One region of the Mesorhizobium sp. M1406 genome, then DNA from elsewhere that is predicted to be linked to it. Evidence: riboswitches for the same ligand, from Rfam matches in the RefSeq annotation. Region 1 holds a riboswitch; each other region holds the start of a gene.
The links. Region 1 has a riboswitch for cobalamin ahead of NKH03_RS09820 (CbtB domain-containing protein). Riboswitches for the same ligand answer to the same signal wherever they lie in the genome.
Positions count from the first base shown of each region.

Region 2: linked by a shared signal. The riboswitch ahead of NKH03_RS33340 (ABC transporter substrate-binding protein) and the one ahead of NKH03_RS09820 (CbtB domain-containing protein) in region 1 are both predicted to bind cobalamin.
Region 3: linked by a shared signal. The riboswitch ahead of metE (5-methyltetrahydropteroyltriglutamate--homocysteine S-methyltransferase) and the one ahead of NKH03_RS09820 (CbtB domain-containing protein) in region 1 are both predicted to bind cobalamin.

Region 1 covers NZ_JAMYKW010000008.1:470-13,821, forward strand. Annotated here, with positions in the region: gene NKH03_RS09790 (tyrosine phosphatase family protein) at 1-279, opposite strand, end outside; gene cobD (threonine-phosphate decarboxylase CobD) at 276-1,322, opposite strand; gene cbiB (adenosylcobinamide-phosphate synthase CbiB) at 1,321-2,289, shown strand; gene cobO (cob(I)yrinic acid a,c-diamide adenosyltransferase) at 2,326-2,940, opposite strand; gene cobU (bifunctional adenosylcobinamide kinase/adenosylcobinamide-phosphate guanylyltransferase) at 2,942-3,454, opposite strand; gene NKH03_RS09815 (CbtA family protein) at 3,447-4,220, opposite strand; gene NKH03_RS09820 (CbtB domain-containing protein) at 4,236-4,415, opposite strand; cobalamin riboswitch at 4,452-4,647, opposite strand; gene NKH03_RS09825 (MFS transporter) at 4,913-6,112, opposite strand; gene NKH03_RS09830 (heparan-alpha-glucosaminide N-acetyltransferase) at 6,337-7,335, shown strand; gene NKH03_RS09835 (methyltransferase family protein) at 7,332-7,808, shown strand; gene NKH03_RS09840 (MerR family transcriptional regulator) at 7,816-8,202, opposite strand; gene mgtE (magnesium transporter) at 8,347-9,765, opposite strand; gene NKH03_RS09850 (LuxR C-terminal-related transcriptional regulator) at 10,162-10,833, shown strand; gene NKH03_RS09855 (aminotransferase class V-fold PLP-dependent enzyme) at 10,961-12,151, shown strand; gene NKH03_RS09860 (HpcH/HpaI aldolase/citrate lyase family protein) at 12,165-13,127, shown strand; gene NKH03_RS09865 (malate--CoA ligase subunit beta) at 13,145-13,352, shown strand, end outside.
Region 2 covers NZ_JAMYKW010000109.1:578-9,172, forward strand. Annotated here, with positions in the region: partial or broken gene NKH03_RS33315 (IS1380 family transposase) at 1-455, shown strand, start outside; gene NKH03_RS33320 (class I SAM-dependent methyltransferase) at 784-1,548, opposite strand; gene NKH03_RS33325 (pseudoazurin) at 1,599-2,036, opposite strand; gene NKH03_RS33330 (ABC transporter ATP-binding protein) at 2,047-2,811, opposite strand; gene NKH03_RS33335 (FecCD family ABC transporter permease) at 2,808-3,860, opposite strand; gene NKH03_RS33340 (ABC transporter substrate-binding protein) at 3,857-4,873, opposite strand; cobalamin riboswitch at 5,027-5,224, opposite strand; partial or broken gene NKH03_RS33345 (cobalamin-binding protein) at 5,327-6,107, opposite strand; gene NKH03_RS33350 (hypothetical protein) at 6,113-6,679, opposite strand; gene cobF (precorrin-6A synthase (deacetylating)) at 6,654-7,442, opposite strand; gene NKH03_RS33360 (hypothetical protein) at 7,450-7,698, opposite strand; gene NKH03_RS33365 (ribonucleotide-diphosphate reductase subunit beta) at 7,689-8,595, opposite strand, start outside.
Region 3 covers NZ_JAMYKW010000122.1:76-6,570, reverse strand. Annotated here, with positions in the region: gene NKH03_RS33915 (hypothetical protein) at 1-227, opposite strand, end outside; gene metE (5-methyltetrahydropteroyltriglutamate--homocysteine S-methyltransferase) at 660-3,005, opposite strand; cobalamin riboswitch at 3,101-3,301, opposite strand; partial or broken gene NKH03_RS33905 (IS6 family transposase) at 3,409-3,495, opposite strand; gene NKH03_RS33900 (M20/M25/M40 family metallo-hydrolase) at 3,630-3,803, shown strand; gene NKH03_RS33895 (dihydrodipicolinate synthase family protein) at 4,006-4,917, shown strand; gene NKH03_RS33890 (LysE family translocator) at 4,969-5,595, shown strand; partial or broken gene NKH03_RS33885 (transposase) at 5,806-6,206, opposite strand.

The DNA of each region.
Region 1 (13,352 bases):
CGAGCGGCTGATGCCGGCGTAGCAATGCACGACCATCGGCCTTGCCCGGTCCCATCGGCGCGCGAAATCGAGCAGGTTGCGGACATGATCCTCGCCCGGCATGGTCATGCCGTCTTGAGCCACCGCAATGTCGTGCATGACCAGATGCAGATGGTTTTCCCTAGAGATCGAGGCCGGCCGGACCACCTCCGTTCCGGCGGCAAGCAGCGACAGCATGCGGTCGGCGCCGGTCCTGGCCACCGTTTCCTCGATCTTTGCCAGCGAGCAGACATGGATCATTGTTTTGAATCCTTCAATTGATCCTGGCGCCGCGCCGCCCAATCGGCAAGGGCGGATTCGAGCCGCCGCCATTCATCCTGACTCCCCGGTAGGCCGGCGCGCAGGACATGCGGCCGGTCGGCGAAATGCCGAAGCAGGATGCCGCGCTCGCCAAGTGCGGAAAACAGATCGGCGGCATCCGGCAGGCGGAGGAAACGGTACAGTGTGGTGCCGCCCGCGACGGGAATGCCGAAGCGGCCGAACAGTGCATCGAGCCGCGCCGATGCAGCCGCAAGGAATGCCCGCATCGCGTCCTGCCAGCCGATATCGGCAAGCGCGCGGATGCCGTATTCCAGCGCCGGGCCGGCGACGGCCCATGGCCCGAACTGCGTCTCCAGCCATTCGACCGTCGCCGAATCGGAAAGTGCGAACCCGAGCCGCAGCCCGGCAAGACCGAAGAACTTGCCGAACGAACGCAGGACGACGATACCACCCGGCCCGACATCGCCGGCAAGGCTATGTTCGCGCGGGCCGACATCCATGAACGCCTCGTCGACGACCAGCAGCCCGCCCCTGGCGCGCAGTCCGGCGGCCAGCGCCAGCAAACGGTCGCGCTCGATGATGCGCCCATCCGGATTGTTCGGATTGACGACAATGGCAAGGTCGGCGTCCGCCAGCGCTTCGAAATCGTTGACCTCCACCACCTTGTGCCCAGTGATCGCCGCAGCGCGGGCATGTTCGGCATAGGTCGGCCCCAGCACCAGCGCCTTGCCGGGCGCGATCAGCGATGCGACGCGCGGCAACAGGATCTGCGTGCCCGGTGCCGCCGCGATATTGGCTGGCGACGGCGCGCCATAGGTGCTGGCCGCGATCTCTACCAAGTCACGCGTGCGCGCGGCTTCCGGCAATCGCGACAGCGAGGTGGCGGGCAGGTCGAAAAGCGGGTAGGAGTGCGGATTGATACCGGTCGAGAGGTCGACGAAAGGCCGCGAAGCGTTGGGGAAAAGCGCCCTCGCCCGGCCAAGACTTCCACCATGGTCCACCGCTCCTTCAAGAAGCTTCATGTCAGTCCTGATCGCTTTCCTGTCATTAGCCGTCGAATTCGCCCTCGGTTACCCCGACTGGCTGTTTCGCGCCATCGGCCATCCGGTGACGTGGTTCGGCAGGCTGATATCCTTTCTCGACAGCAGGCTCAACCGCGCTGCTGATCCCGACGCGCTGCGTCGCAAGCGTGGTGTCCAGGCGCTGCTGGTCATCGTGCTCGTGCCGGCGGTGATCGGCCTCGGCATGCAGATCCTGCTCTGGTTCGTTCCCATGGGGCTCATCATCACGGCCCTTCTGGCAACGTCGCTTCTGTCGCAGAAAAGCCTTTACGAGCATGTCGAGACTGTGGCGGACGCGCTCGATACCGGCGGCCTCGCTTTGGGCCGCGTTGCCGTCTCGCGCATCGTCGGCCGTGACCCCGAAACGCTGGACAGCGCCGGTGTCAGCCGCGCTGCGATCGAGAGTCTGGCCGAGAATTTTTCCGACGGCATCGTCGCTCCCGCCTTCTGGACCGGAATCGGCGGCCTCGCCGGCGGCGCTGCCTACAAGGCCGCCAACACCGCCGATTCGATGATCGGTCACCGCACCCCGCGCCACGAAGCGTTCGGCTGGGCGGCGGCGCGCTTCGACGATTGGATCAACCTGCCGGCGTCACGGCTGACGGCAGCGCTGATCGTGCTGGCGGCGTTCCTGGTCAAAGGCGCCGATCCCCGCGGTGCCTGGCACGCGGTGTGGCGCGACGCGAAAAAGCACCGCTCGCCCAATGCCGGCTGGCCGGAGGCGGCGATGGCCGGCGCGCTTGGTCTCGCACTCGCCGGGCCGCGCAGCTACGGCGGCGTCTTGGTCGATGACGTCTTCATGGGTGGAGGCGGACGGCGCGAAGCCGACAGCACCGACATAAGGCGGGCGCTGAAACTCTATCGCGTCGCCGACACGCTGCTGATCGCGCTGTTTGGAGTGATCTCGGTGATCGTCATCGTGATGTGATCTCACCCTCCCCCTTGTGGGGAGGGTAAGAAACGCTCAGAACTCAATCCCCTGCTGCGCCTTAACGCCCGCGGAAAAATGATGCTTGGTCACGCCCATCTCGGTGACGAGATCGGCCGCCTCGACCAGCGCCGGCTTGGCATTGCGGCCGGTGACGACGACGTGCAGGCCCTCGCGCCGGGCTTTCAGCGCCGCAACCACCTTGTCGAGATCGAGATAGTCGTAGCGCAGCGCGATATTCAGTTCGTCAAGCACCAGCAGGCTGATCGACGGGTCGGTCATCAGTTCGAGCACCTTGGTCCATGCCGCTTCGGCCGCGGCGATGTCGCGCTTCAGATCCTGCGTTTCCCAGGTGAAGCCCTCGCCCATCGCGTGCCAGACGACGCGATCGCCGAAGACGGCGAAGGCGTCCTTCTCGCCGGTATGCCACTTGCCCTTGATGAACTGGACGACGCCGACGCGCTTGCCGTAGCCGAGCATCCGCAGCGCCAGGCCGAAGGCGGCCGTGGTCTTGCCCTTGCCCGGGCCGGTGTTGACGATCAGCAGCCCCTTCTCGACCGTCTTGCTCGCCACCTCGGCATCCTGCACCGCCTTGCGCTTGGCCATTTTGGCGCGGTGGCGTTCTTCGTCCCTATTGTCGATGTCGGTCATGTCATTTCACCTTGAGCGGAAGTCCCGCCACCATCAGCAGCACCGTATCGGCGATAGCGGCCACCTGCTGGTTGAGGCGGCCGGCGGCATCGCGAAAGCGGCGCGCCAATGCATTGTCCGGCACGATACCCTGGCCAACTTCATTGGAGACCACGAACCAGGACCCGCGCGGCCGCGACAGCACGTCCGCCAGCCGACGGCATTCAAGCTCGAGATCGTGATCGGCCAGCATATGGTTGGTCAGCCACAGCGTCAGGCAGTCGACAAGCACCGGCTGGTCGTCCGGCAAGGCCTTGAGCGCACCGGCGAGATCGAGCGGTGCGTCGATGGTCGTCCAGCCTTCGCCGCGCCGCGAGCGGTGCAGCGCGATGCGCTCGCGCATCTCGTCATCATAGGCTTGCGCCGTGGCGATATAGGCCCATGGCGAGGGCAAGGCCGCCGCCAGGATTTCGGCGTGCGCGCTCTTGCCGGAGCGCGCACCACCGATGATGAAGGTCAGCTTGCTGTCAGGCAAAGCTGTCGCGCAAGCTGGTCGCCGTACCGGAGAAGCGTCCGCGCACCACGCCGACCACCGCGCCGAGCACCAGCCAGAACACCAGATTGGTCAGCGTCACCGCCACCACGAATTGGTGATGCAGGCCTTCCGGGATCAGCGTCTCGAAACTGTCGGGCTGCGGTGCTCCGACGATATGCGGTGCGACGATCAAGGCCACGGCCAGGATCGCCAGCGGCAGCGACTTGCGGAAGGCGATCAGGCCAAGCCCGATGGCGGTCGCCACCACGGTTGCCGTCCACCAGATCTGGCGCTGGGTGAGGTCGGCCGCAGGCATGGCCGGCAGTTCCGGCGGCAGGCCAAGACCCGGCGCCAGCGTGAAAACGGCAAAGCCGGCCAAGCCCCAGAATACGCCTTGACGCCAACCACCGATGCCGCCGGCGAATTCGGAGACCGCAACCAGGATCAGTGCGAAACCGATGCCGGTGACGATGTTGGCAAGCACGCTGAAGGCAAAACGCTCGAAACCGTCCGCCGGCGCCCAACCCTCGTCTCCCGCCGGAGCAATCGCTTCCACCGGGGCCGGCGCCGCAGTGCTCATGGCGGTGGTATCCGTTGCGGCCGGTGCGGCGGCATGGTCGTGGCGGTGGCCACCGCCAGCCTGTTCGTAGACTTCCGCCTTCAGGATAAGCGGCACAGTGGCGTAGGCCTGCATGCAGGCGAGAACGACACCGGCCACAAGCCCTGCGATCGCCGCGATGAACACGACGTTGCGAAACAGGTTCATGATGTCAGATCCTCGTCAGTGGCAGGGAAACGCCATCGAATGGCGATAGTCGTGAGCCGCATTGTGGACCGCATCGATATGCGAGAAGCCGACAAAGCCCATCACGAAGATGCCAAGAAACGCAGCAAGAGCGAGATGCATGAAGCGCGACTGCGAGGAGACGGAGGCGCCGAGGGAGACGGAAGCGGTAGTCATATCTTGTCCTTTCGCCCTCCACCCGAGGGCATCGAAGTCAGTTTCCTGTCGCCGGCAGGTCTCCTGGCTCGCGGATCAGCGCCCTTCCCCACCTTCCCGAAGAAAAATCTTCAGTGGCATATGGAGAGGACTACCGCACACAGTTGCGGGGGCAGCCACGGCATTGGGCGAAACCCGCCCTCACCGCATTCCCTCTTGGCTCCAAAATGGAACCGACGACATGAGCGACTATAGGCAGAATCCTCGCCTCCGGCAAACCAAATTCCGCCGGCAATCATCGCGAATGCGTCGCGCCAGACAAGGGCCGCCGGTGCCACAATTGACATTTTCTTGGCCTTGTATCGGCTGACACCTTCACACGAAGCTAGCCAGGCAGCCCATTGCCGGCGAGCGCGATCCCTACAACGGCCCGACTCGGGCCGAACCGTCGCTGCCGTCATCGACCTGTTGGGATGCAGGCACCTCGGCATGCGGCACTTCCATCAAAGCCCCGAAGATCAAAGCGATTTCGGCAGGTAGCGCCACGTCACAAAACCGCAAATCGCCGCCAGCAGGCCGAGCGTGACGAACACCGAGCCCAAGCCGAAGAAGGCCAGCACCACCGAATAGACCAGCGGCGGCGTCAGTTCGGAAAAGTCGAGATAGGTCCGGTAGACCGCCGCCATCTGCGATCTTTCATAGGAGCGTACCGAGCGCATGAAGGCGGTCGAGCCGAGTGCGTCTAGCGCGATGGTGAAGAAGGCGCCGCCAAGCAGGAAGGCGCCGGCAAGCAGCGGCACGGTCTCACCGACAAAGCCTGCCGCCAGCAGCATGGCCGACATGGCGAAATAGGCAAACGTCATCGTCCTGCGGCCGCCGAAGCGCTTTCCTGCCTTGCCCCAGAAGATGGCCATGAACAGCAGCGCGTTGCCGGCCGAAACCAGCATGCCGCCGGCCAGCTTGCCTTCGCCGGTGATGACCATGAACAGTGGCCCATAGACGAAGAAGGTCGTCCAGAAACAGGAGCGGCCGAAAGCAATCAGCCAGGCCAGTCTGAGCCTGGGCTGCGCGACGAAGCGGCCGATATTGGCGAGCGGATTGACCGGGCGCGTCTTGCCCGGACGAATCGAAGGGTTGTCGCCGAGCCGGTAGGTCCAGAACAGCGCCAGCAAAGCCAGGGCGAAGATCGCCACGGCGCCATGCGCGGCATAGATGCCGAAGCGTGTGTAAAGGAAGATGCCGAGCGTCGGCCCGCCGGTCCAGGCCAGCATCGACCACGCCATGCGCAGCGATTCGGCCTGCATGAAATCCGTCTTACGGATGTGGTCCATGATGTAGAGGTTGAGCGTGATCGACAGCGCGCTGGCGCCCATCACACGGCACAGCATGCCGGCCAGTTGCCCGGCAAGCGTATGCGTGACGAAGAACAGCGAGCCGATGGCCAGCAGGCAGGCGCCTGCCGTGTAGACCCAGCGGCGGGCAAAGCGGCGGATCAGCATCGGCATGAACAGCGTCACCGACAGGCCGAGCATCGCCACGATGGTGTAGAGGATCGAGACGACCTGCTCGTTGTGAAGTATCTCGTAGGCCTGGATCGGGATGACGCTCGACACCGTGGCGCGGGCGAAGGATTCGACCGCATAGAGCGAGGCGAAGGTGCGGGCGTCCGCGGCCTTGAGGGCCGGAAGCCAGATCGGATGACGCACATGAGTGGACATTGCTCTCCCCGAAGCGGATTTGCCGGGCCAAATCTGCCGTGGCGATGCCGACGCCAATAAGAGGAAACCGACGCATACCCGGCAAAAAGCGAAGTCGGCCAAAGGCTTTCCGCCACTGGCCTAAAGCGGCGCCTGATCCTGTCCGCGTTGTCAGGTGCCCGGCCTTCTTTTGCCCGGTGCAACCGTGATAGTCGTTTTGCGGGGCTGAATCAGAATGCGAGACCATGACCATCCAAACGCCGACCGCACCCGTCCAGGATCGACCAAAGCGCATCGTCGCTATCGACATCGTGCGCGGCATCGCGCTGATCGCCATGGCGAGCTACCATTTCACCTGGGATCTGGAGTTCTTCGGCTACACCGATCCCGGCCTGACCGCCTTTGGCTGGTGGAAGATCTACGCGCGCTGCATCGCCTCGACCTTCCTGTTCCTGGTCGGCGTCAGCCTGTATCTCGCCCATGGCCGACAAATCCGCTGGAACGGCTTTTGGAAGCGGTTCGCCATGGTCGCCGGAGCCGCGATCGCGATTTCTGTCGCCACCCGCATCGCCACGCCGGACGGCTTCATCTTCTTCGGCATCCTGCACGAGATCGCGCTCGCCAGCCTGCTCGGTCTGCTGTTTCTTCGCCTGCCGGCCTTGCTGACTCTGGTGGTTGCCGCGCTGGTCATCGCGGCGCCGGTCTATCTGCGCTTCGAGGCCTTCGATCATCCGTGGCTGTGGTGGGTCGGCCTGTCGGCGATCAATCCGCGTTCCAACGACTACGTCCCGCTGTTTCCGTGGTTCGGCACCGTGCTTATAGGCATCGGCTTCACCAGGCTTGCCGCGGCCGCGGGTTTCTTGACGCGGCTGGCGGATCTGGCGCCCGGACGCTGGGCCAACCCGCTGGTCTTCATTGGCCGGCACAGCCTGGCCTTCTACCTCATCCACCAGCCATTGCTGATCGGCTGCGTGTGGCTGTTCTCGCAGATCATGCCGGCACCGGTTGAAACCCCGCAGGTGAATTTCCTGAAAACCTGCCAGTTGTCCTGCGAGCAGTCGCGCGACACCGAGTTCTGTTCGAGCTATTGTGTCTGCATGCTCGATACGCTCGAGGGCGAGGCTACGCTTGATAGGCTCTACAACAACGACCAGACCGCGGAATGGAAGGCGCACCTGTCCGACCTTGCCGGCATGTGCACCGCCAAAACCGACAGCAAATTGATGGAGGAAGGGGCCAAATGACCGAGAACCAGCCGAAGCCGGGGCTCATACCATGGCCGCCGCTGATCTACATCGCAGCCATCGCCATCAGCATCGCGCTGGGCCTGCTTTATCCCCTGCCCTGGATCGGCGATCTCCTCGGCGATATTCTTTTCGCCGCCGGCTGGGTGGCACTGTTCGGCGTCGCGGCACTCTGGTTCACCGCGATCCGCACCATGATCCGGGCCAAGACCACGCTCAACCCCAACGCGGTGCCCGATCACCTCGTCACGTCAGGCCCCTTCGGCATCACCCGCAATCCGATGTATCTGGCCAACACGCTGCTGTTGATCGGCGTCGCCTTTGTCTCGGGCATTGCGTGGTTCCTGCCGCTGGCGTTCATCGCGGCCTACGCCACGCAGAAGGTGGCGATCGAGCGCGAGGAAAAAGTGCTGGCGGCGAAGTTCGGCAAGAAATACCGCGACTACGCGAAACGCGTGCGGCGCTGGATTTGAAGACCCGTTACGTATTGACGCCGAGTTCGACGAGCCGCTCGACACAAGATTCCTCGGCCTGGTCGAGTTCGGCGAGCGTTTCCTCGAGGTCGCGGCGCTTCTGCCTGAGATCCTCGCGCTTTTCCTCGATGCGCTTGATCATCAGCTTGAGTTGACCGACCTCGCCGGGAGGCTCCTTGTACATCTGGATGATTTCGCGGATTTCGTTGATCGAAAAGCCAAGCCTCTTGCCGCGCATGATTTGCCGGATGAGGTGACGATCGGACGGGCGAAATAGCCGTGTGCGGCCACGCCGCACCGGCTGCACCAGTCCTTCATCCTCATAGAAGCGCAGCGTCCGCGTCGATACGTCGAACTCGCGAGTCAACTCGGTGATCGAATAATATTCCCGCATTATCACTCCCACACGCCGGAATTCTGGCGATCGCCATCCGGCGTCGCCTCCGTCCCGAACCAAACCCATGCCATGCCGGAATCGACATGGCGCCCCGCGTCAGCCTCGCACGGCGTTTACGTAAAAGTCAATTGAGGGCGCACGTCAAGGCACGCCGAACCACCATGTGGCGATGCCCAGAAACGCAAAGAAGCCGACGACATCGGTAACGGTGGTGACGAAGACCGCGGAAGCAACCGCTGGATCGACCTTGAAACGGTCGAGCAGCAGCGGGATCAGGATGCCGGCCAAGGCGGCCACGAACATGTTGATAATCATCGCCGCCGCGATGATGCCGCCCAGATTGGGATCGCGGAACCAGGCCGCCGCGACGATACCGATCAGGACGGCGAAGATAATGCCGTTGATGAAGCCGACACCCATCTCGCGGCGAATGATGCGGCTGGCGTTGTAGATGTCGAGATCCCTGGTCGCCAGCGCCCGCACGGTGACGGTCATGGTCTGCGAGCCGGCATTGCCGCCCATGCCGGCGACGATCGGCATCAGCACCGCCAGCGCCACGATATGTTCGATCGTGCGGTCGAACAGGCTGATCACCGAGGCCGCCAGGAACGCCGTCAAAAGGTTGATCAGCAACCACGGAACGCGCGAGCGCGAGGTCGAAAAGATACTGTCGGAAAGCTCTTCGTCGCCGACGCCGCCCATGCGCATCAGGTCTTCCTCGGCCTCCTGCTGGATGACGTCGACGACATCGTCGATGGTCAGCACGCCGACCAGCCGTTCGTTCTCGTCGACGACGGCGGCCGATAAAAGATCGTACTGCTCGAATTCCCGCGCCGCCTCTTCCTGGTCCATGGTGGCGGGAATGGCGTGCCGCGCCTCATGCATCACCTCCTCGACCTTGACCGAGCGCTTGGTGCGCAGGATCTGGTCGAGGTCGATGGCGCCGAGCAGCTTGAAGCTCGGATCGATGACGAAGATCTGGCTGAAGCGGTCGGGCAGGTTGTTGTCCTCGCGCATGTAGTCGATGGTCTGGCCGATCGTCCAAAACGGCGGCACCGCGACGAATTCCGTCTGCATGCGGCGGCCGGCCGTCTCTTCCGGATAATCGAGCGAGCGGCGCAGCCTGATCCGCTCGGTGAACGGCAGCTGCGACAGGATCTCGTCCTGGTCCTCCTGGTCGAGATCCTCGAGAATGTAGACCGCGTCGTCGGAATCGAGCTCCTGCACCGCCTGGGCGATCCGCGCATTGGGCAGATTGTCGACGATCTCCATGCGGATCGCCTCATCGACCTCGGTCAGTGCGGAGAAGTCGAAGTCGGCGCCCAACAGTTCAACCAGCGCGCGGCGCTGGTCGGGGTGCAGCGCCTCGAGCAGATCACCGAGTTCCGATTGATGCAGATCGTCGACTTCACGCTTCAGCGTGAGCGTGTCGCGATCGGCGATCGCGGCACCGATCTGGGCAAGGAAGGACGAAAGGACGGCGCCGTCCTCGCCATAGATGTCGGCGTGGTGCTCTTCGGCGGCCCTGGCGCCGGTTGTCCGTTCGTCCTGGCCTTCCACCAGCGCCTCCCGCCATCGCAATCCTGGAAAAGGTGCAAATCAGGTCTAGAGCATCGAACCCAAAAGTGGAAACCGGTTTTGGGAAAATCCGGTGTTCTGACGGAGATGGACGTCGGCACGATTCGATTTGAGAACTTATCGCTCTAACGCTCGGAATATCAAACGAAATGGGTGCTTTCCCACCTCGCCTGCTTCACCAGGAAAGGTATCGCGTACGTTCACCCGGACAATACCTATACTGTCAAAAACCGGCCGGGTTCCGGTTCAGGACACGCGACAGCGCATGTCGCTGGGGAAAGAGCACCCCAGCGCGATTGGGTCAGAATTGTCCTGGTGCCGGCTCCAAGGCGAACACTTGGATCCGCCTAACTCCGCAACCAGAGCAACCGGACGCCCTTGAAGATAAAGCCGGCGACAACGAAAAAGGCAATCGAAGCGAGGCGCGTCCGCGTCGTCGTCGCCGAACGCAATCCGCTCGTCATATCGGCGCTGCGTGAAATGCTGGAATGCGACGGGCGTTTCGAGCTTGTGGCCTCCGTGCAAAGCGGCAGGCATTTCCTGGACCTGGCGGCGGAGGCGGAGTTCGATGTCGCCGTCATCGGCTGGAAGCTCGCCGACATGGATGGCGCCGATGTCCTTGCCGAGGTCCAGAGCCGCAAGTTCGATGTGCGCATCACGGTCTTTTCCAATGACCACGACATCGGCATCCTGAAGCAATGCGTGCGGCTCGGCGCGCAGGGCTACTGCTTCCAGTTCGACGATCCGCCGATCATCTTCGACACGATCCTGGCCGTCGCGCACGGCCGCATCTGCATCCCCTATATCGACATCAACAAGGTCAACGACACGCCGCTATCGCAGCTCACCGTTCGTGAGCGCGAACTGCTGGCGGTGCTGTCCGACGGTTGGACCAATCTTCAGATCGCGACACGGACCGGTATCTCGGAAAATACCGTGAAGTACCACCTCAAGAATCTTTACGACAAGCTTGATGTCCGCAACCGGGCGATGGCCGTCGCGCTCTATTCGAGCGAGAGGCGCCGCAGTCCCAAGCAGCCTTTCGGGTAGGTCGAGCCCACCCGCGCGCGGCGACAATTTACCCGGCAAGGTGTTGTTGCCGAGCGCCGCCGAAACGACACTCACTCCACAAATTCTGGCACTCGCCACGAATTCTGGCACTAGGAGGAGTTCGCGCATGGCTGGGTTCACCCATCTTTTCATTCCAGGACCCACCAACATCCCGGAGCAGGTCCGGCAAGCGATGAACCTCCCGATGGAGGATATGCGCGCCGCATCATTCCCTGATTTCACGTTGCCGCTGTTTGAAGACATCCGACGGGTCTTCAAGAACGAGACCGGCCGCGTCTTCATCTACCCGTCGTCCGGCACCGGTGCCTGGGAAGCGGCGATGACCAATGTTCTCAGCCCCGGCGACCGCGTGCTGATGTCGCGCTTCGGCCAGTTCTCGCATCTGTGGGTCGACATGGCCGAGCGCCTCGGTTTCGAGGTGGACGTGATCGACTGCGAATGGGGAACCGGCGTGCCGCTCGACCTCTATGCTGAAAAGCTGAAGGCGGACAAGGCGCATCGCATCAAAGCGGTCTTCTGCACGCAGAACGAGACCGCGACCGGCGTCACCAGCGACGTCGCCGGCTGCCGCGCCGCGCTCGACGCCGCTGATCACCCTGCACTCCTCTTCGTCGACGGCGTCTCGTCGATCGGCTCGATCGATTTCCGCCAGGAGGAATGGGGCGTCGATTGCGCTGTCAGCGGTTCACAGAAAGGCTTCATGCTGCCGGCCGGCCTTGGCTTCCTCTCAGTCAGCAAGAAGGCGCTCGTCGCTTCCAGGGTCGCAACGCACCGGCATTGCTTCTTCTCCTTCGAGGACATGATCCGCGCCAACGACGCCGGCTATTTCCCCTACACGCCGGCGACACAATTGCTGCGCGGCCTGCGCGCCTCGCTCGATCTGATCGCCGACGAAGGGCTCGACAAAATCTTCGTCCGTCACCATCGCCTCGCCGAAGGCGTGCGCAAGGCGGTCGACGCCTGGGGCCTGAAGCTTTGCGCGAAGGCGCCGAAATGGCACTCCGACACCGTCAGCGCCATCCTCGTGCCGGAAGGCATCGACAGCGCCGAAATCGTCAAGCGCGCCTACCAGACCTACCGGACGTCGCTCGGCGGCGGTCTCAACAAGGTGTTCGGAAAGGTCTTCCGCATCGGCCATCTCGGTTGGCTGAACGAAGTCATGGTGCTCGCCTCGCTGTCAGCGGCGGAAATGGCGCTCCTTGATTGCGGCGTGCGGCTGGCGCCGGGCTCTGGCGTCGGCGCCGCCATGCAGCACTTCCGCGCCTCGGCCGAGGTGCCTGTCGTCGAGGCGGCGTGAGAGGACGCGAACCATGAGCCACACGATCAACCATCTGAAAAAACTCCGGCTGCAACGCAGCGAACTCGCGGTTCCCGGCTCCAGCCCGGAGATGATCGACAAGGCGGCGAACAGCGCCGCCGACTTCGTCTTCCTCGACATCGAGGACGCAGTGGCTCCGCCGGACAAGGAACGCGCCCGCAAGAACATCATTCAGGCGCTCAACGACATTGACTGGCGCGCCAAGGGCAAGACCGTTTCGGTGCGCATCAACGGCCTCGACACACACTATATGTATCGCGACGTGGTCGACGTGATGGAACAGGCCGGCGATCGGCTGGACACGATCCTGGTGCCGAAAGTCGGTGTGCCGGCAGACCTCTACATGGTCGAGGCCATGGTCAACCAGATCGAGATGGCCAAGGGCTACAAGACCCGTGTCGGACTGGAAGCGCTCATCGAGACGGCACTCGGCATGGCCAATGTCGAGGCGATCGCCGCGACATCAGGCCGCCTGGAGGCAATGCATTTCGGCGTCGCCGACTATGCCGCGAGTTGCAAGGCACGCACCGTCAACATCGGCGGCCTCAACCCGGACTATCCCGGCGACCAGTGGCACTTCGCTCTGTCGCGGATGACCGTCGCCTGCAGGGCCTACGGCCTGCGCGCTATCGACGGACCATTTGGCGATTTCTCCGACCCAGAAGGTTACATCGCTGGGGCAAGGCGTGCTGCGGCGCTCGGCATCGAAGGCAAATGGGCCATCCACCCCTCGCAGATCGCGCTCGCCAATGACGTTTTCTCGCCGCCGGAAAAGGAGGTCACGCGGGCCAGGCGCATCCTCGAAGTGCTGAAGGAGGCGGAGGCGCTGGGTAAGGGAGCGGCCGCGCTCGACGGCAAGATGATCGATGCCGCGTCGGAGCGCATGGCGAGGAACGTATTGGTGGTCGACGAAGCAATAGAACGCGCCAGCCAATCACGCGTCGCCACGCATTGACTGCTTAGGGAGGAAAAATGGACATTCACGAGTATCAGGCCAAGGAACTGCTCGCCCGCCACGGGGTTCACGTCCCGCGCGGCGGCCTCGCCTACAGCCCCGAGCAGGCGACCTACCGCGCCCGCGAGATCGGCGGCGGCAAATGGGTGCTGAAGGCGCAGGTCCATTCCGGTGCCCGCGGCAAGGCCGGCGGCATCAAGCTCTGCGCCAATGACGAGGAAATCT
Region 2 (8,595 bases), on a different contig from region 1:
GGAGCGGCCGGCGCCGGGTCGTGGCCAAGGCCGAGTGGACGCAAGGCGAGGCCAACCCGCGCTTCGTGGTCACCTCGCTCGACGCCGAGGCCTGGCCGGCGCAATGCCTCTACGAGGACCTCTACTGCGCCCGCGGCGAGATGGAGAACCGCATCAAGGAATGCCAGCTCGACCTGTTCGCCGACCGCACCTCTGCCGCCACCCTGCGCGCCAACCAGCTCAGGCTCTGGTTCGCCTCGATGGCCTATGTGCTGATCTGCGCACTGCGCCGCATCGGCCTGGTGGACACACGGCTCGCCAGGGCAAGCTGCGCCACCATCCGCCTCAAACTGTTCAAGATCGGCCCCCTGGTCAATGTCTCGGTGCGCCGCATCAGGCTGGCCATGAACTCGGCCTGCCCCTTCCGGCGCGAGTGGGCCCTGACCTACGCCCGATTACCAGCAGCCGCCATCTGAGCGCCCCGATCCACCCTCCCGTCAACACAAGGATATCGCCGAACCACAACCACCGCTTCGCGCGGCGACAGCCCTTGCCTGCAACTCACGCGCTCGTAAAATCCCCGCTTCAGACCTACGCCAAAAGACAGTGTGAGATATCCGGGCTAGGGTTCCCACCTCGATTCATCCGTCATTCCTTGTTGCGCGTGGCGGCGTTTTCACGATTTGGTTGCCGACGAAGCGGCAGACGACGACGCACCGGGCCATTGATTGGCGCGAAGACCTGCAAGAGCCGATTATGTCGATGCTTCATCCCGTCGCGATCTACGGGATCTAGTCCGGGGCATCAATCTGACCCGGTCTGCATCTCCATAGGCCGTGACGCGGTCAAAATAAAGCGGCGATAGACATGGGTACGGAGACGATTGCGCAGGTTTGCGGTCCGTCTTTGTGCCTTCGCGATCGGTGCATGCGATATCCTGGAAACGCTTACAAAACCTGCGTCCTCGAGCATCTGCGCCAGCGCCTCGTAATGGAGGCCGCCGGCGAATGGCAATGCGCGAATGATCTCCGCATGCCGCTCGCTCAAGGAGCCGTCATAGTAGGGATCGGCGCCGAAGAACCGGTCGATCGCGGCGACCAGGGAAGCCGCGATCCGTCCAACCGATGTCGGCTTTGACCAGTCGCCGTCATAGACGACCAGCTTCCCGCCCGGAGTCAGCAGTCGCTTCCATTCGCGGAACGTCGGCTCCGGCTCGAGCAATGTCCACACGAGATGGCGGCAGATGATCGCGTCGTAGCATTCGTCCGGCTCCATTGTGTTTTCGGCGTCGGCGAGCAGGAAGCGCAGCCGCGGCTTGCCCGCGTGCTTGGCTCTGGCCACATCGAGCATCGCCTCAGAAAAATCCAGCGCGGTGACGTCATGACCGAGATCGTGAATGAGCTTGGTGATCTCTCCGGTCCCGCACGCCAGTTCAAGCACCCGCAAAGGTTTTGCGCCGAGCGTGTCTCGAATCGGCTTCTGCCGGGCTCTGAACTCATCCGGCGAAAGAATGCCGTGGCCGAAGGCATCATCGAACGTCTTGGCCCGCTCCGACCAGTAGGCCCGCATTGATTCCTTGAGATGGAAGTTTTCACGATGAGTAGCTGGATGGTTCATGCTCAGCGGGCGAAGCCGTTTCGCGCGAGGATTTCGTCGAAGCGTTTGCGAGCGCGGGCGGGAACATCTGCCGCGTGAAAGCTCTCGGGAAGTGCCGTTTCGCCGACCCGGATTATCATCACCATGCCCATTCCGATATGCGGCGAGCACTTGATGCCGTAAAAACCTTCCTGGTCGAGCGTGACCGCGATCTCCTCGTTGATCTTGCCCTTGAAGCCGGCGTAGCCCTCGGGAACCATGCCGTCGATCGTCGCCGCATTGTGGCCTGTGCTGGCATTCAGGAACTTCACTGTGTCGCCTGGCTCGGCGCGCACGAAATCCGGTTCGTAGACCATCGGTCCGGTGGCTCCGCGGTTGAGCATCTTGATTTCGTGCATCTCGGCATAGGCGTGCGACGACGCTGCTAGCGACAAGAGCAAGGTGAGAATTCGTAAGTGCATGGGTTTCCTTTCAGGAAGCTGCATGAAAGCGGAACATGTGCATGCCGTCTGTCGGGTCGGTGAGGAGGCTTGCGCGAACGCCGAACACCGCGTCAATCCGCTCGACGGTCAGCACTTTGTGCGCTGGACCCAGCGCAACGAGTCGGCCACCGGACAGCACGCCGACGCGATCGCAGGAGAGCGCCTGGTTCAGGTCGTGCAGCGCGACAACCGATGTGACCGGCAGTTTTGCGACCAGATCCAGGATCGAGAGCTGGTGCTGGATATCGAGGTGGTTTGTCGGCTCATCGAGAAGCAGGATCTGAGGCTGCTGCGCCAGTGCCCTCGCAAGATGGATACGCTGGCGTTCCCCACCAGACAGGGTTGCCCAGGAACGCCGTTCGAAGCCTTCCATGTCGGTGTCGACAAGTGCCTGCGAGACGATGCGATCGTCTTCAGCCGACCATGGTTGCAACGGGGTCAGCCGAGGCGTACGGCCAAGCTCGACCGCATCCTTCACCGTGATAGCTTCCGTCGTTTCGGCCTGCTGCTCGAGGAAGGCGATCGTTTGCGCGGCGGCGCGACGCGGCATCGCGCGAAGCGCTTCACCCTTGATGCGAACATCGCCTGACGTGGGTTGCCGGATGCCTGCCAGCAGTTTCATCAGCGTCGACTTGCCGGAGCCATTCGGTCCGACGAGACCGAGTGTTTCGCCTTCATGGACGACGAGATCAACGCCCGAAACGATCGGCTTGCCGCGAACCGACCAGCCGAGATTGCGCGTCTCCAATATCATGGCGTGCGCCGCCCACGGATCAGGATCAGCGCAAAGGCCGGCGCTCCGACCAGTGCCGTGATGACGCCGATCGGCAGCACCTGTCCAGGAATGATGGTGCGCGACAGCACGTCCGCGGCGATGAGGAATGCTGCACCGACGAGCGCCGTCGTTGGCCCGAGCCGGCCGTGCCGCACCCCGACCAGGAACCTCGCGGCATGGGGAATGACGAGACCGACGAAGCCGATCGATCCGACAATGCTGACCATGACGGCGGTAACGAGCGCCGTGATGCCAATGAGGATCACCTGCACGGTGCGGACCGGCACGCCGAGAGACGACGCCGATTCCGCTCCGAATGCGAAAGCGTCGAGGGCGCGCGCAAACCAGATGCAGGCGGCCAATCCGACCAGCGCAATCGGCACCGCCAGCCAGACATCCGGCCACCGGGCGCCGCTCAGGTTGCCGAGCAGCCAGAACATGATGCCGCGCGCCTGTTCGGCATTGGCGGATTTGGTTATGATGAAGGATGTCAGCGCATTGAAGAGCTGCGATCCGGCGATGCCCGCAAGGACGATCTGACCGGTACCGTGACGCGTCACGCTGCCGCCGGCCGCCCGCGCCAGCATCGCCACCAGGGTGAAGGCCGCAACAGCGCCGACAAAGGCGCCGAGCGACATCGAAATCGCGCCGGCGCCCAGGCCGGCGACCGTCACCGCAACCGCGCCGGTCGAGGCTCCTGCGGAAATCCCCAGCAGGTACGGGTCAGCAAGTGCATTCCGCAGCAGCGACTGCAACACCATGCCCGAGATTGCCAGACCCGATCCGCAACAGGCCGCGATGATCGCGCGCGGCAGGCGATAGTTCCAAATGATCCCCATGTCGATCGGGTCGAGTACGTATGCCGAACCAAGGATCTTGTTGACCAAAATCTGTACGACGGTCGAGACAGGGATCGGCGTCTCGCCGATGCAGGTGCCGGCAAGCACCGCCGCGAGGAGCGCCGCGAAGCAGAGCGTCCCCCGGCCGAGCCGGGAGACGTAGATCGCTTGCGAGGCGGTCAGGCTCACTGGGCCAGTCCGGAATCCTTGAGCGACTTTGACAGCACCTCGATGCCGGCGATGGTGCGGATGGTCGCGTCCATGGCGTGCGCGTCCATGACGACGATGCGGTTGTTCTTCACCGCCTCCATCTGGCTGGCGACCGGATCGGTCTTGAGGAACTCCAGCTTCTTCTCATAGTCGTCAGCGGGGAAGCGCCGGCGATCCATCTTGGCGATCACGATCAACGTCGGGTTGGCCTTGGCGATGGTCTCCCAGCCGACCACCGGCCACTCCTCGTCGGACTCGATGATGTTCTTGATGCCGAGCTTGTCCATCATGTAGGCGGGAGCGCCCTTGCGTCCCGCCACATAGGGATCGATGTCCATCTCGGCGCTGGAGAACCAGAACACGGCCGAGACGTCCTTGAGGTTGAGCGCCTTCGCTTCCGCAATCGCCTTGTCTTCGCGTTCGGTCAGGCTGGCGACGAGTTGCTCGCCCTTGTCCTGGATGTCGAAAATCTGCGCCAGTTCTCGCGCGCCCTGATGGATGGACGCAGTCGAGAAGAGCTCGCTGCGCGTCCCGTCGACGCCGACCGTGTTGTCCTTCGCCACGCAGTCGTCCGGCAGCACATAGGTCGGGATACCGACATCGTGGAACTGCGTGCGCGTGGCGACGATGCCGTCCGGTCCGACGTGCCAAATGAATTGCACGGTTACCAGTTCCGGCTTCTTGGCAACGACGCTTTCGAAGCTCGGATCGTTGTCGGCCAGGCGTTCGACCTTGTCGTTGACCTCTTTGAACTCCGGCAGCACCTCGTTGAACCAGACCGAGGTGCCGGTAACCTTGTCGCCGAGGCCGAGCGAATAGAGCACCTCGGTCGCCGCCTGTCCGACCGTGACAGTCGAGGCGGGCGCCTTCTGGAAGGTCAGCGTTTCGCCGCAGTTCTCGAGGGTCAGCGGATATTTGGTCGGTTCGGCCCCGGCGGCGGCCGTGAAGAATACAAAGCTAGAGGCAGCGAGTGCCAGGCGTGAAACAGTCATGGCGCGAAGATCTCCGATCGGTTGATGGCGGGGATCGGAGGACTGGGGCCAGGACGACAATGATCGAGCTCATGCCCGTAAGGACATGATGCGGCTGCACCTCAGGTGTGGCTAACGACATCGACAACCTCCCCGGACAACCCCGCCCGGCGCGTTCAGTTACAGACGTCGGTAGGTCTCCTGACTGACGGGTCATCGTCCGTCTCGGCCTTCCCGGGGGCTAATCCCAGTGGCATGATCGAGATGGACTCGCCGCCTACAGTTGCGGGGGCAGTTTCGTTTCGCGGCCGAAGAAGACCGCGCCGAATTCCCTGTTATTTCCTTGCGGAAACCGACACTCCCTCGTAGCCAATCGCGCTGCCTTGATCAAGCGGCCATGGCCATATCTAGATTTGAGCTATGTTGCCCTTTGCGATGCGTGTCGCCGCATTGAAGCAGAAAGGATCGGCCAACTCATCGAATGCCGGATAGGGCTGCGATGATGGCGTCGAGCCCATCCGTCAGTGCCGCAGGCCCTGGCTGCAGTATGAGCGGAGACTTGATCTCGACGATGCGATTGTCGCGCACGGCAGGAATCCGGTCCCAGCCCGGCCGCGCTCTGATCCTCTCCGCCACAACCCGCTTGCCGCACCAGGAATCCAGGACAATGTCGGGCTGAGCAGCAATAACCTCTTCTGGCGTGACGACCCGGTCCTTGGCCGCCTTGGCTTTCGTTTTTTGCGGGAAGATATCATCGCCGCCAGCGACTTCGATCAGTTCCGAGACCCAGCCGATGCCGCTGATGAGCGGCTCGTCCCATTCCTCGAAATAGACCCGCGGCCGCTTCCTGCCCCTGGTGGCGGATCTGATGTGCTCAAGGCGTTGGTCGTAGCCTACCGCCAAGCCGTCGGCTTTCGCCGTCGCGCCGACAGGCGCTCCGACCGTCTGGATCATTGCGAGGATGCCCGCGATGTCACGCTTTTGAAGGCGTGGACCGCAACACCTTTGCGGATCAGAGCGGCGACAATATCAGCCTGAAGGTCGGAAAAGGTCAGGACGAGATCGGGCTCGAGCGCGACGATCTTCGGAATGTCGGCGGATGTGAAGGCGGAAACGCGGGCTTCTCCCGCCTTACCTGCGGGGGCCGCACGGCATAGCCGGACACGCCGACAATCCGATCCTGTTCGCCCAGCAGATAGAGCGTCTCGACCGTCTCTTCGGTCAGGCAGACGATCCGCTCTGGAGGAAAGCTCATCGCCCTCAGGCAAGAGCGCCGTCGCCAACAGGCGCCGGGCGTGAAAGAAGGCCAACAGAAAGAGCAGCTTTGTGCAGCAGCGTCAGGCCGGCCAGCGCCAGCACATTCGGCCAGAGGATCTGCAGAATGACCTCAAGCGAGAATGCATCCTCCCCGGATGGAAGGATCGCTGTCGCCGCGAACAGGACAAGCTCGTAGACGAAGAACGCGAGCACAAAGCCGGCGAGGAGCGTCAGAAGTTCGGAGGGGATCCGGCCGCGCAACAACAGCACCGCACCTGTCGCGAGGGCAGCCGCGATGCCGATAGCTGCACCCCAGGCGAAGCTGTCCCATGTCGTCGGATAGCCGAGAAACACGTAGCCGACCGCCTGATTTGCCAACCACGCGATGCTGGTCAGCAGCAGCGCTCCCCGGCGGGACATGTTGGCGCCGGCAACCGTCGCGATTGCCGCAAACGGCGTGGCGCAGGCGAGCGCGAGGCTGAAGACAATGCTCAGAGCAACGACAAGAACCACCCAAACGCTCTGGCGTGCGCTGGTCGAGCTGTCATGTATCGTGGTGGTGGTTCTCATGATCGCAGATCATAATGCGGAGCGCCGGGCGCTTCAACGTCGTCATTGCGAAGAACCGGACGATGACGTACCGCGCCTCTTCGCGGATACGCTCGATCTCGTCGATCACCTCCTTGAACTTTCCCGCGACCAGTACTTCGTCGGGCATGCCGACGTAAGCTCCCCAGTAAATGTCGAGATCACCGTCGACGGCGCGGAGCGCTTTCTCCGCATTCAGCATGATGACGACGCTGTCGACCTTGTTGGGAAAACCCTCCGCCATCGTCCGGCCGGTCGAGATCAGAATCGACCGGCCGATATTGCACAAGGCAACCTTGTGTCTCGCGGCAAGTGCCTGAATGCTGTTGATTCCGGGAAGTACCTCGTAGTCGAGTTCGAACTCTCCGCGCTCCTTCAGCCGGTCCAAAATGCGCATTGTGCTGTCGTAAAGCGTCGGATCGCCCCAGACCAGAAAGGCCCCGGTTTCGGAGGCATCGAGTTCCTCCATGATCAGCTTGCTGTAAGCCGCCTCGACATCGTCATGCCAATCCGAAACGTCCACCTCATATTCGCCGGTTCGCTTGCGCTCCGGCGCCTTGAATTCGACCGTTCGGAATGGCCGATCCCGAACATGACGTTCGAGGATCTCGCGCCGGACACGCGCCAGCTCATCCTTCTCAATCCCCTTGTCGGGGATGAAGAACACGTCCACCTGGTTCATGGCGTTGACCGCCTGGATCGTGACGAAGTCCGGGTTGCCGGCGCCGATACCTATGATGAGCACCTTGCGCTCATTGGGTCGCTTCGGCGACGGGGTCTGCGCTCAGGCAGCGCTGGAACTCCCGAAACAGCTCGGCCAGCTTCTGCGGGCCTGGATGCCGTCCTTCGTATCGGTCAAGACGACGGATCTCGATGTCCGCGGCCGCGGCAAGATCGGAACCTTCGGGCTGGGCCATCAGCCAGGATACGAATACGTCCTCCGCCTGCGGCAGGCCCGCTATCGGACGGCGTGCAACATGATGCTCGGCACTCAGTCCCATGCCAGCGCTCCACCGTTCTGGTATTCGATCACCCGGGTCTCGAAGAAGTTCTTCTCCTTCTTCAGGTCCATGGCTTCCGACATCCATGGAAACGGATTTTCGACCTCCGCGAACACCGGGGAAAGGCCGAGTTGCGCGCAGCGCCTGTTCGCAATGAAGTGCATGTACTGCTCGCACAGAGCCGCGTTCAGCCCAAGGAATCCCCGCGGCATCGTGTCCCTGCCATACGAGGCCTCGAGATCGGCCGCCGTCTTGATCATACCGCGAACCTCGTCCTGGAACGCCGCGGTCCAGAGATGCGGGTTCTCGATCTTGATTTGGTTGATGACGTCAATGCCAAAGTTCAGATGGATCAGATCGTCGCGCAGGATGTACTGGTACTGCTCGGCGATGCCGACCATCTTGTTGCGCCGGCCGAGCGACAGGATCTGTGCGAAGCCGGTGTAGAACCACATGCCCTCGAAGATCACGTAGAAGGCGACGAGGTCGCGCAGGAAGGCTTGGTCCGCTTCCGGCGTGCCGGTGCGAAAATCCGGATCGTCGAGATGCTGGGTGTGCTTCAGCGCCCATGCCGCCTTGTCGGTGATCGACGGCACCTCGCGATACATGTTGAAGAGCTCGCCCTCGTCGAGGCCGAGACTTTCGACGATGTACTGGAAGGTGTGGGTGTGCACCGCCTCCTCGAAGGCCTGGCGCAGCAGATACTGTCGGCATTCGGGATTGGCGAGATGGCGGCAAATTGCCAGCACGATGTTGTTCGCCACCAGGCTTTCGGACGCGGCGAAGAAACCGAGATTGCGCTTCAACATGCGCCGCTCGTCCTCGGTCAGCCCGTCTTTCGACTTCCACAGCGCGATGTCAGCCTGCATGGACACCTCGTTCGGCATCCAGTGGTTG
Region 3 (6,495 bases), on a different contig from region 1:
TTAAGCTTCTCCGCGATCACTCGACCGAGCTTGCGTAATTTGGACCATCCCCACTGGACCTCGGCATCGCCCCCAATATGCAGGTCACGGACGACAAGATGATTACTGCCCATCTCCACGTTGCCCAAGAGCTGAAGCACGCCATCGGGCGTGACCACGTCAAAGAGGAGGCATGGGTCCTCCGAAATATCCGCGTCCAGGATGAGTTCGATGTCATCGGGCTGCACACCAGATCCCTACGCAAGTTGCTTATAGAAGCTAAGTCGGGCGCTGGCGAGGGTCAAGGCCTTACGGATTTTCCGAATTGGCGGGACGCTGGCAACATCCGAATCCTGCCACCTCGACCCGTAGTCTGCGCTAATCGACTGGTGAAGCGGACAGACGCGCAGGTCGCCACCTGAGCGAACGCGACAGGCGGTCTAGTTTAAGAAAGACGCATGTACGATTTTCCGAGCGGCGCGGCCTGTATGTTCCGAAGGAGCCGATATTAAAGCGTATCGTCCAAATGGATATTTCCTGCGCGATTACGTGCCGAAGGGAAGTGCTCATTCTCGCTCGAGTGACTTATTTCAAAGGATGTGATCGCGTATTGGCACATTTACGGCCGACATGCGGCAGCCCGCAACTCACGTCATGGTGAGGAAGGAGAAGCATCAGGCCTACGCTTTCTCCCGGAGCGCACGTGCTGCAGCGACCATGTTCATGAGGGCAGGGCGGACCTCCTCCCATTTACGTGTTTTGAGGCCACAGTCCGGGTTTACCCACAGTTGGGCATCCGACAGTCGCTGGCGGGCAAGCATGACGAGATCCGAAATCTCACGGACTCCCGGGAGGCGTGGTGAGTGAATGTCATAGACTCCGGGACCGATTTCGTTCGGATATTTGGAGCTCATGAAGGCGTCCAGCAGCTCCATTTTCGAGCGCGAGGTCTCAATCGAAATGACATCCGCATCCATTTCAGCGATCGCGTCGATGATCTCGTTGAACTCCGAATAGCACATGTGGGTATGGATTTGAGTCGCGTCATTTACACCCGTTGAAGCGATCCGGAAGCATTCGACAGCCCAGTCGAGATAGACTTTCCAGTCAGACTGGCGCAGTGGCAATCCTTCGCGAAACGCGGCCTCATCGATCTGGATTATCCTTGCGCCGGACCTTTCGAGATCCGTCACTTCGTCGCGGATGGCGAGCGCGATCTGGCGGCAGGATTCGGAGCGGGGTACGTCGTCGCGAACAAAAGACCAGTTGAGAATGGTCACTGGGCCTGTGAGTATTCCCTTAACATGCTTTTCCGTAAGCGACTGGGCGAATTGCCACCAGCGCACTGTCATCGGATTGCGCCTCGATACGTCGCCGAAAATGATGGGGGGACGCACGTAGCGCGACCCATAGCTTTGTACCCAGGCATGCTGGGTGAGCGCGAAGCCGGACAACTGCTCGCCGAAATGCTGTACCATGTCGTTTCGCTCGAACTCACCGTGCACCAGCACGTCCAGCCCGATCTCTTCCTGCCAGCGAATTGCAGCCTCGATCTCCTTCTTCAGGAACGTCTCGTAGTCGACATAGCTCAGCTGGCCCTTCGCATGAGCGGCCCGCGCCTTGCGTACCTGCGGCGTCTGCGGGAAGGACCCGATGGTCGTCGTCGGGAACGGCGGCAGCCCGAGTGAGCCGGCTTGGACTCTGGAGCGCTCGGCAAAAGCGCTCTCTCGTCGCTTCATGCTATCGTCAATGCTGGCGATCCGCCCCTGAACAAGCGGGTCATGGATCCTCGTGGATGTCACGCGCGTGGCGGCAGCCTCGGCAGACGCTTTCAACGCGCCAGCCACCGCATCTCTGCCTTGGGACAGGGCCCGGGCCAGCAACACCAATTCGTCGGTCTTCTGGGCTGCGAAGGCGAGCCACGAGCTGATGTCGGCGTCGAGTTCCGTCTCCATGCGCAGGTCGATCGGCACATGCAGCATCGAGCAAGAAGGCGCGATCTCGACGCGGTCCAAGGGCCAGCCGGCGACGATCGATTTGATGCGGTCGAGAATGGCGGGCAGGTTCGCACGCCAGACGTTGCGGCCATCGATCAAGCCAAGCGAGAGCACCAGATCCTTCGGAGCGAGCCGACCCACCGTTTCCAGCTGCTCGGGAGCGCGCACGAGATCAATATGCAGCCCAGCCAGGGGCAGAGAAACCGCGGTTTCGAGATTGTTTCCCAGCGGCCCGAAATACGTAGCCAGCATGATCTTCAGCTCGGGCGCGGCTTTCGACAGCTGTCCATAGGCGAATTCGAACGCAGCTCGTTCGTTCGGGTTCAGATCGAGGACAAGCGCTGGCTCATCGATCTGCACCCAGTCGGCTCCCGACAGCTTCAGCCTCTGCAGAAGTTGCTCGTAGACGGGCAGCAGCCGCGATAGGAGCGCGATGGGACCGAACCCTTCGGCAGGCGATTTCGCCAGCTTGAGGAAGGTGATGGGTCCAAGGATGACTGGGCGTGTGTGAATGCCGAGAGCTTTAGCCTCGAGGAAGTAATCGACCGGTTTCGTTGACGAGAGGGCGAACGTCTGATCATCGTCGAGTTCCGGCACAATGTAGTGATAGTTGGTGTCAAACCACTTGGTCATTTCCATCGCGGTTACATCAGGCCCATGAGCCGCCTGCTGGTGACCAGCGTGTCCACAACCCTCCGTCTGACCCTGGTTGCCGCGCGCCATTGCGAAGTAGATGTCAAGTGGGACCTCGCCGCTATTCCAGCCGTAACGGGATGGAACGGCGCCGACCATGGCTGCGGTGTCGAGCACATGGTCGTATAGCGAGAAGTCGTTCGACGGGATTCTCGACACGCCGCGATCGTGCTGCTCCTCCCAGCTAGCGGCACGGAGCGCCTTCGCCGTCCTGAGAAGGGCGGCGGCGGAAGATTTTCCGGACCAGTAACTTTCAAGCGCGAATTTCAGTTCTCGCCGACGACCGATGCGCGGCACGCCGAGCGTTGCTACAGGAATTTGCTGAGAGACAGTCATGTCATACCCCGATGGTTGGGGCGTCGGTGACAAGGAAGGCGCTAGCAGGCCGGCACCAACGCCGGGTTGCAGCGGCCACCGAGACACCCCGCCCGTGGACGTAATTCGCCGTGGCAGGTCTCCTGGCTCGCGGGGTCATAGCCTCTACCCGTCTTCCCGAGGGTATTCGCCTCAGTGACATGAGTGGGGTTGGCTCGCCGCTAACAGTTGCGGGGGCAGCGCCGGCATCGCACCGGCTTCCCTCTTAGCTCCGCTCCGGCAGCGCCGTGCGGAGAACCACAACCCGCAGACAATCACAGCGGTCCGCACTTTGTCAATATCGCATAACGAAATGTTTATGTCGTTATGTATTCGCTCTTTTACACCTTGTCTTCATTCTGAAATATTCAGTCCGCCCTTTGCCGACGTACATCCATTGGCCGCGGACCTTGATGTACGTCTCGTCCATATGCCACTTGCTGCCGACCGCACGCTTGCGCCGGTTGAAGCGCGCTCCAGCAGCTCCGGCGGCCCGGTCCAAAGAGCAAGGCCCGACTGTGTCCCGATAAGGTTTTTAAGCGTCATTCAGGCGGTAAGTATAAGTATCTCATCTCAAAGCGTTTTCCGAAAGTTTGCGACAGAACCATGATGTTCAGCGAAGATTTCTCGTTCATGCTGAACAAGGTCCCCGGTGCCTATTTGCTCATCGGCAACGGTGACAGTTCCGGGCTGCACTCGACGACGTATGACTTCAACGATGACATCCTCGTACGTGGCGCCGCTTTTTTCTACAATCTTGCAAGAGATCATTTCGCATGACGTTAGCGTGAATTCCAAGTCGGAAAGATTTAACAGTCCCGCGCCTCCCCCCTTTGCGAGGCCGGACCTCGCATCGCCAAAAGCTAACTGGACTGGCAACATTGACGAGAACTGGCGCTATATCCAAGGCCAGTTGGCAATGTAAATGACATCAACGCCGGACCGTCGGCTTACAGTTCAACGGCCAAAGAGTTGGAGACACATGACTTTCCTGCGCGGTTTGTCCGCGTTTCCCATCACCCCCGCTGATCGCGGCGGTAATATCGATGAGCCCGCATTGGAAAAACTTCTTGCGCGCTTGATGGAGGCAAAGGTCGATTCTATCGGCCTGTTGGGAAGCACGGGCAGTTACATGTTCCTGTCGCGCCAACAGCGCCAATGCGCAATTGAGGCGGCCACCGATAAAGTCGGTGCTGATATTCCCTTGTTGGTCGGGATTGGAGCGCTGAGGACGGACGAAGCGGTGCAACATGCCAAGGATGCCAAAGCGATCGGTGCGACAGCCGGCTTGCTGTCTGCAGTGTCGTACGCACCTCTGACCGAGGATGAAGTGTTCGAGCATTTCCAAACAGTCGCATTGGAATCCGGTTTGCCGATTTGCATCTATGACAATCCCGGAACAACGCATTTTCGTTTCTCATCCGCCTTGGTCGAAAGGCTGTCTCGGGTGCCCGGGATCGTCGCCATCAAAAACCCCGGTTTTGGTCCGGCCGAAACCCAGCGCCATCTGGAGGACCAGCGCTCACAGGTGCCAGACGGCTTTTCGATCGGCTACAGTGGAGACGCGCAGTGCACCGAGGCGATGATTGCAGGTGCGGATACCTGGTACAGTGTCATTGGCGGACTTCTTCCCGATGCCTGTTTGAAGATCGTCAGGGCTGCACAAAGGGGCGATGCGGCCGAGGCGCGCAGGATCAATGCCAGCCTCGAGCCGCTCTGGGCTCTGTTTAAACGGTATTCCAGCCTGCGGGTTGTCTATGCTTTGGCGGAGGCATTGGAGATCTGCCATGCTTCACCTCCCCTGCCCATCAGGTCACTTTCCGAGGACGCGCGGTCAGAGGTTTTGGCAGTGCTAAAGCAGCTTCCAGCCGATGTGATCAGCCTATTCAGATGAGCAGATAGCCATGATCATCGATCCCTCGGTGGGCAGGGCACTCCCCTGATAATGGCGTTCTCGGCCTACATTCTGGCCGCATCCAGTCCAGGGCCGAGCAATCTTGCCATCATGAATACTGCCATGAGCCGGGGCCGTGTCGCAGCGCTTGCACTGGCTGCCGGCGTCGTCTCTGTCTCCTGGATGTGGGCAGTGCTCGCCTCGACCGGCGTTGCAACGGTATTGAAAGCCTGGCCGAGTGCTCTCAATGTCATCCAGTTCATCGGAGGCTGCTATCTGCTCTATCTCAGTGCACGGTTTGCCGGCTCCGCGCTTGCCGGGAAAGACCTTTCTGCAACGCCGGAGGCGGCGCTGTCCCGCACGGAGTTGGGCAAGATCTATCGGCGCGGGATCGCCCTGCATATCGCCAATCCGAAGGCCATCATGGGCTGGATTGCAACAATTTCTCTCGGGTTGCAGCCGGGTACGCCCGTCTACATGCCCTTTGTCATCATGCTGGGGTGTGCGTTTCTGGCCGTGGTGATTTTCGGGGGATACGCGATCGTGTTTTCGCTCCCATCGGTTTCGCGTGTCTATCAGAAAGCGCAGCGATGGATCGACGGCGTTCTCGCAGCCTTTTTTGTCATCGCAGACGTTCGGCTGATTTATGCCACTATCGGACCATGGATCTTGTCTTGACGGGGCCACCCGGCCAAGCGCGATCGGGATTGCCCCCATCACTCCCGGGGTCTATCGCAATTGTATAGACCCGTCTGAGCGAAGATGACACGTAACGCTTTGCCCGCTATCGGACGCATAATCGTCGATGCCAACGCTGCGACGCAAGGCACTATGGCAAGGGACATCCTGGAAAAAGCCTGCACAAATGGGAACATACGGCCGTTTCGGCTTGTCTTCCAGCCATTGGCCTGCGCCGTAGACTTTCAACCGCTGCTATCGATCAGCACATGCAGTGGACCGTCCTCGGGATGCCGCTGCCGCTTGGCCGATCGTTTCCATATCTGCGCCGGCGGCTTAGCGTCCTGTGATCGGGAACCGGTAGATCAAGGCCCATCAGGTCGAGCAGCGAGGTCGTCAATCCCTCGCTCTGGCGCAGACGAAGCCCGAACACGCATCCCAGTGTCAAGGCCGCCTCGATGGCGAGATCGGAATAGCGGGGCTGGCGCCGCGGGTCGTTCTTCACGGCGCATGCCAACTGGCGAAGGCTTCTTCTGTCAACCACAGCGTCAGACTGCCGCGCCGCCGAAGCCCGCCTCGTATTCCGGACAGTTTATCACCTTTAATTTCACCTTCGCGACTCGGTGATGGCGGCTGGCATAGTGTTTGTAGGGCGTCGGGCGAAGATCATGTCGTTGGCGATCTCGCCTGCGTATCGGCAAACCCTTGAAAAATGATCCACGCACCAACGCCTTCCAGAATAGAATACGCGTCCAAATATTACGCTTATTACACAATGGTGAAATAGGCTTCAGAATCCTTAATGAAACGTCACCCACGATAGTAATCCTCTATGGTAAACACCAAGGGCTTCCAACTCCAGAAAGGATAACGTTATGTCAGAAAATGTAATCCAGTGGC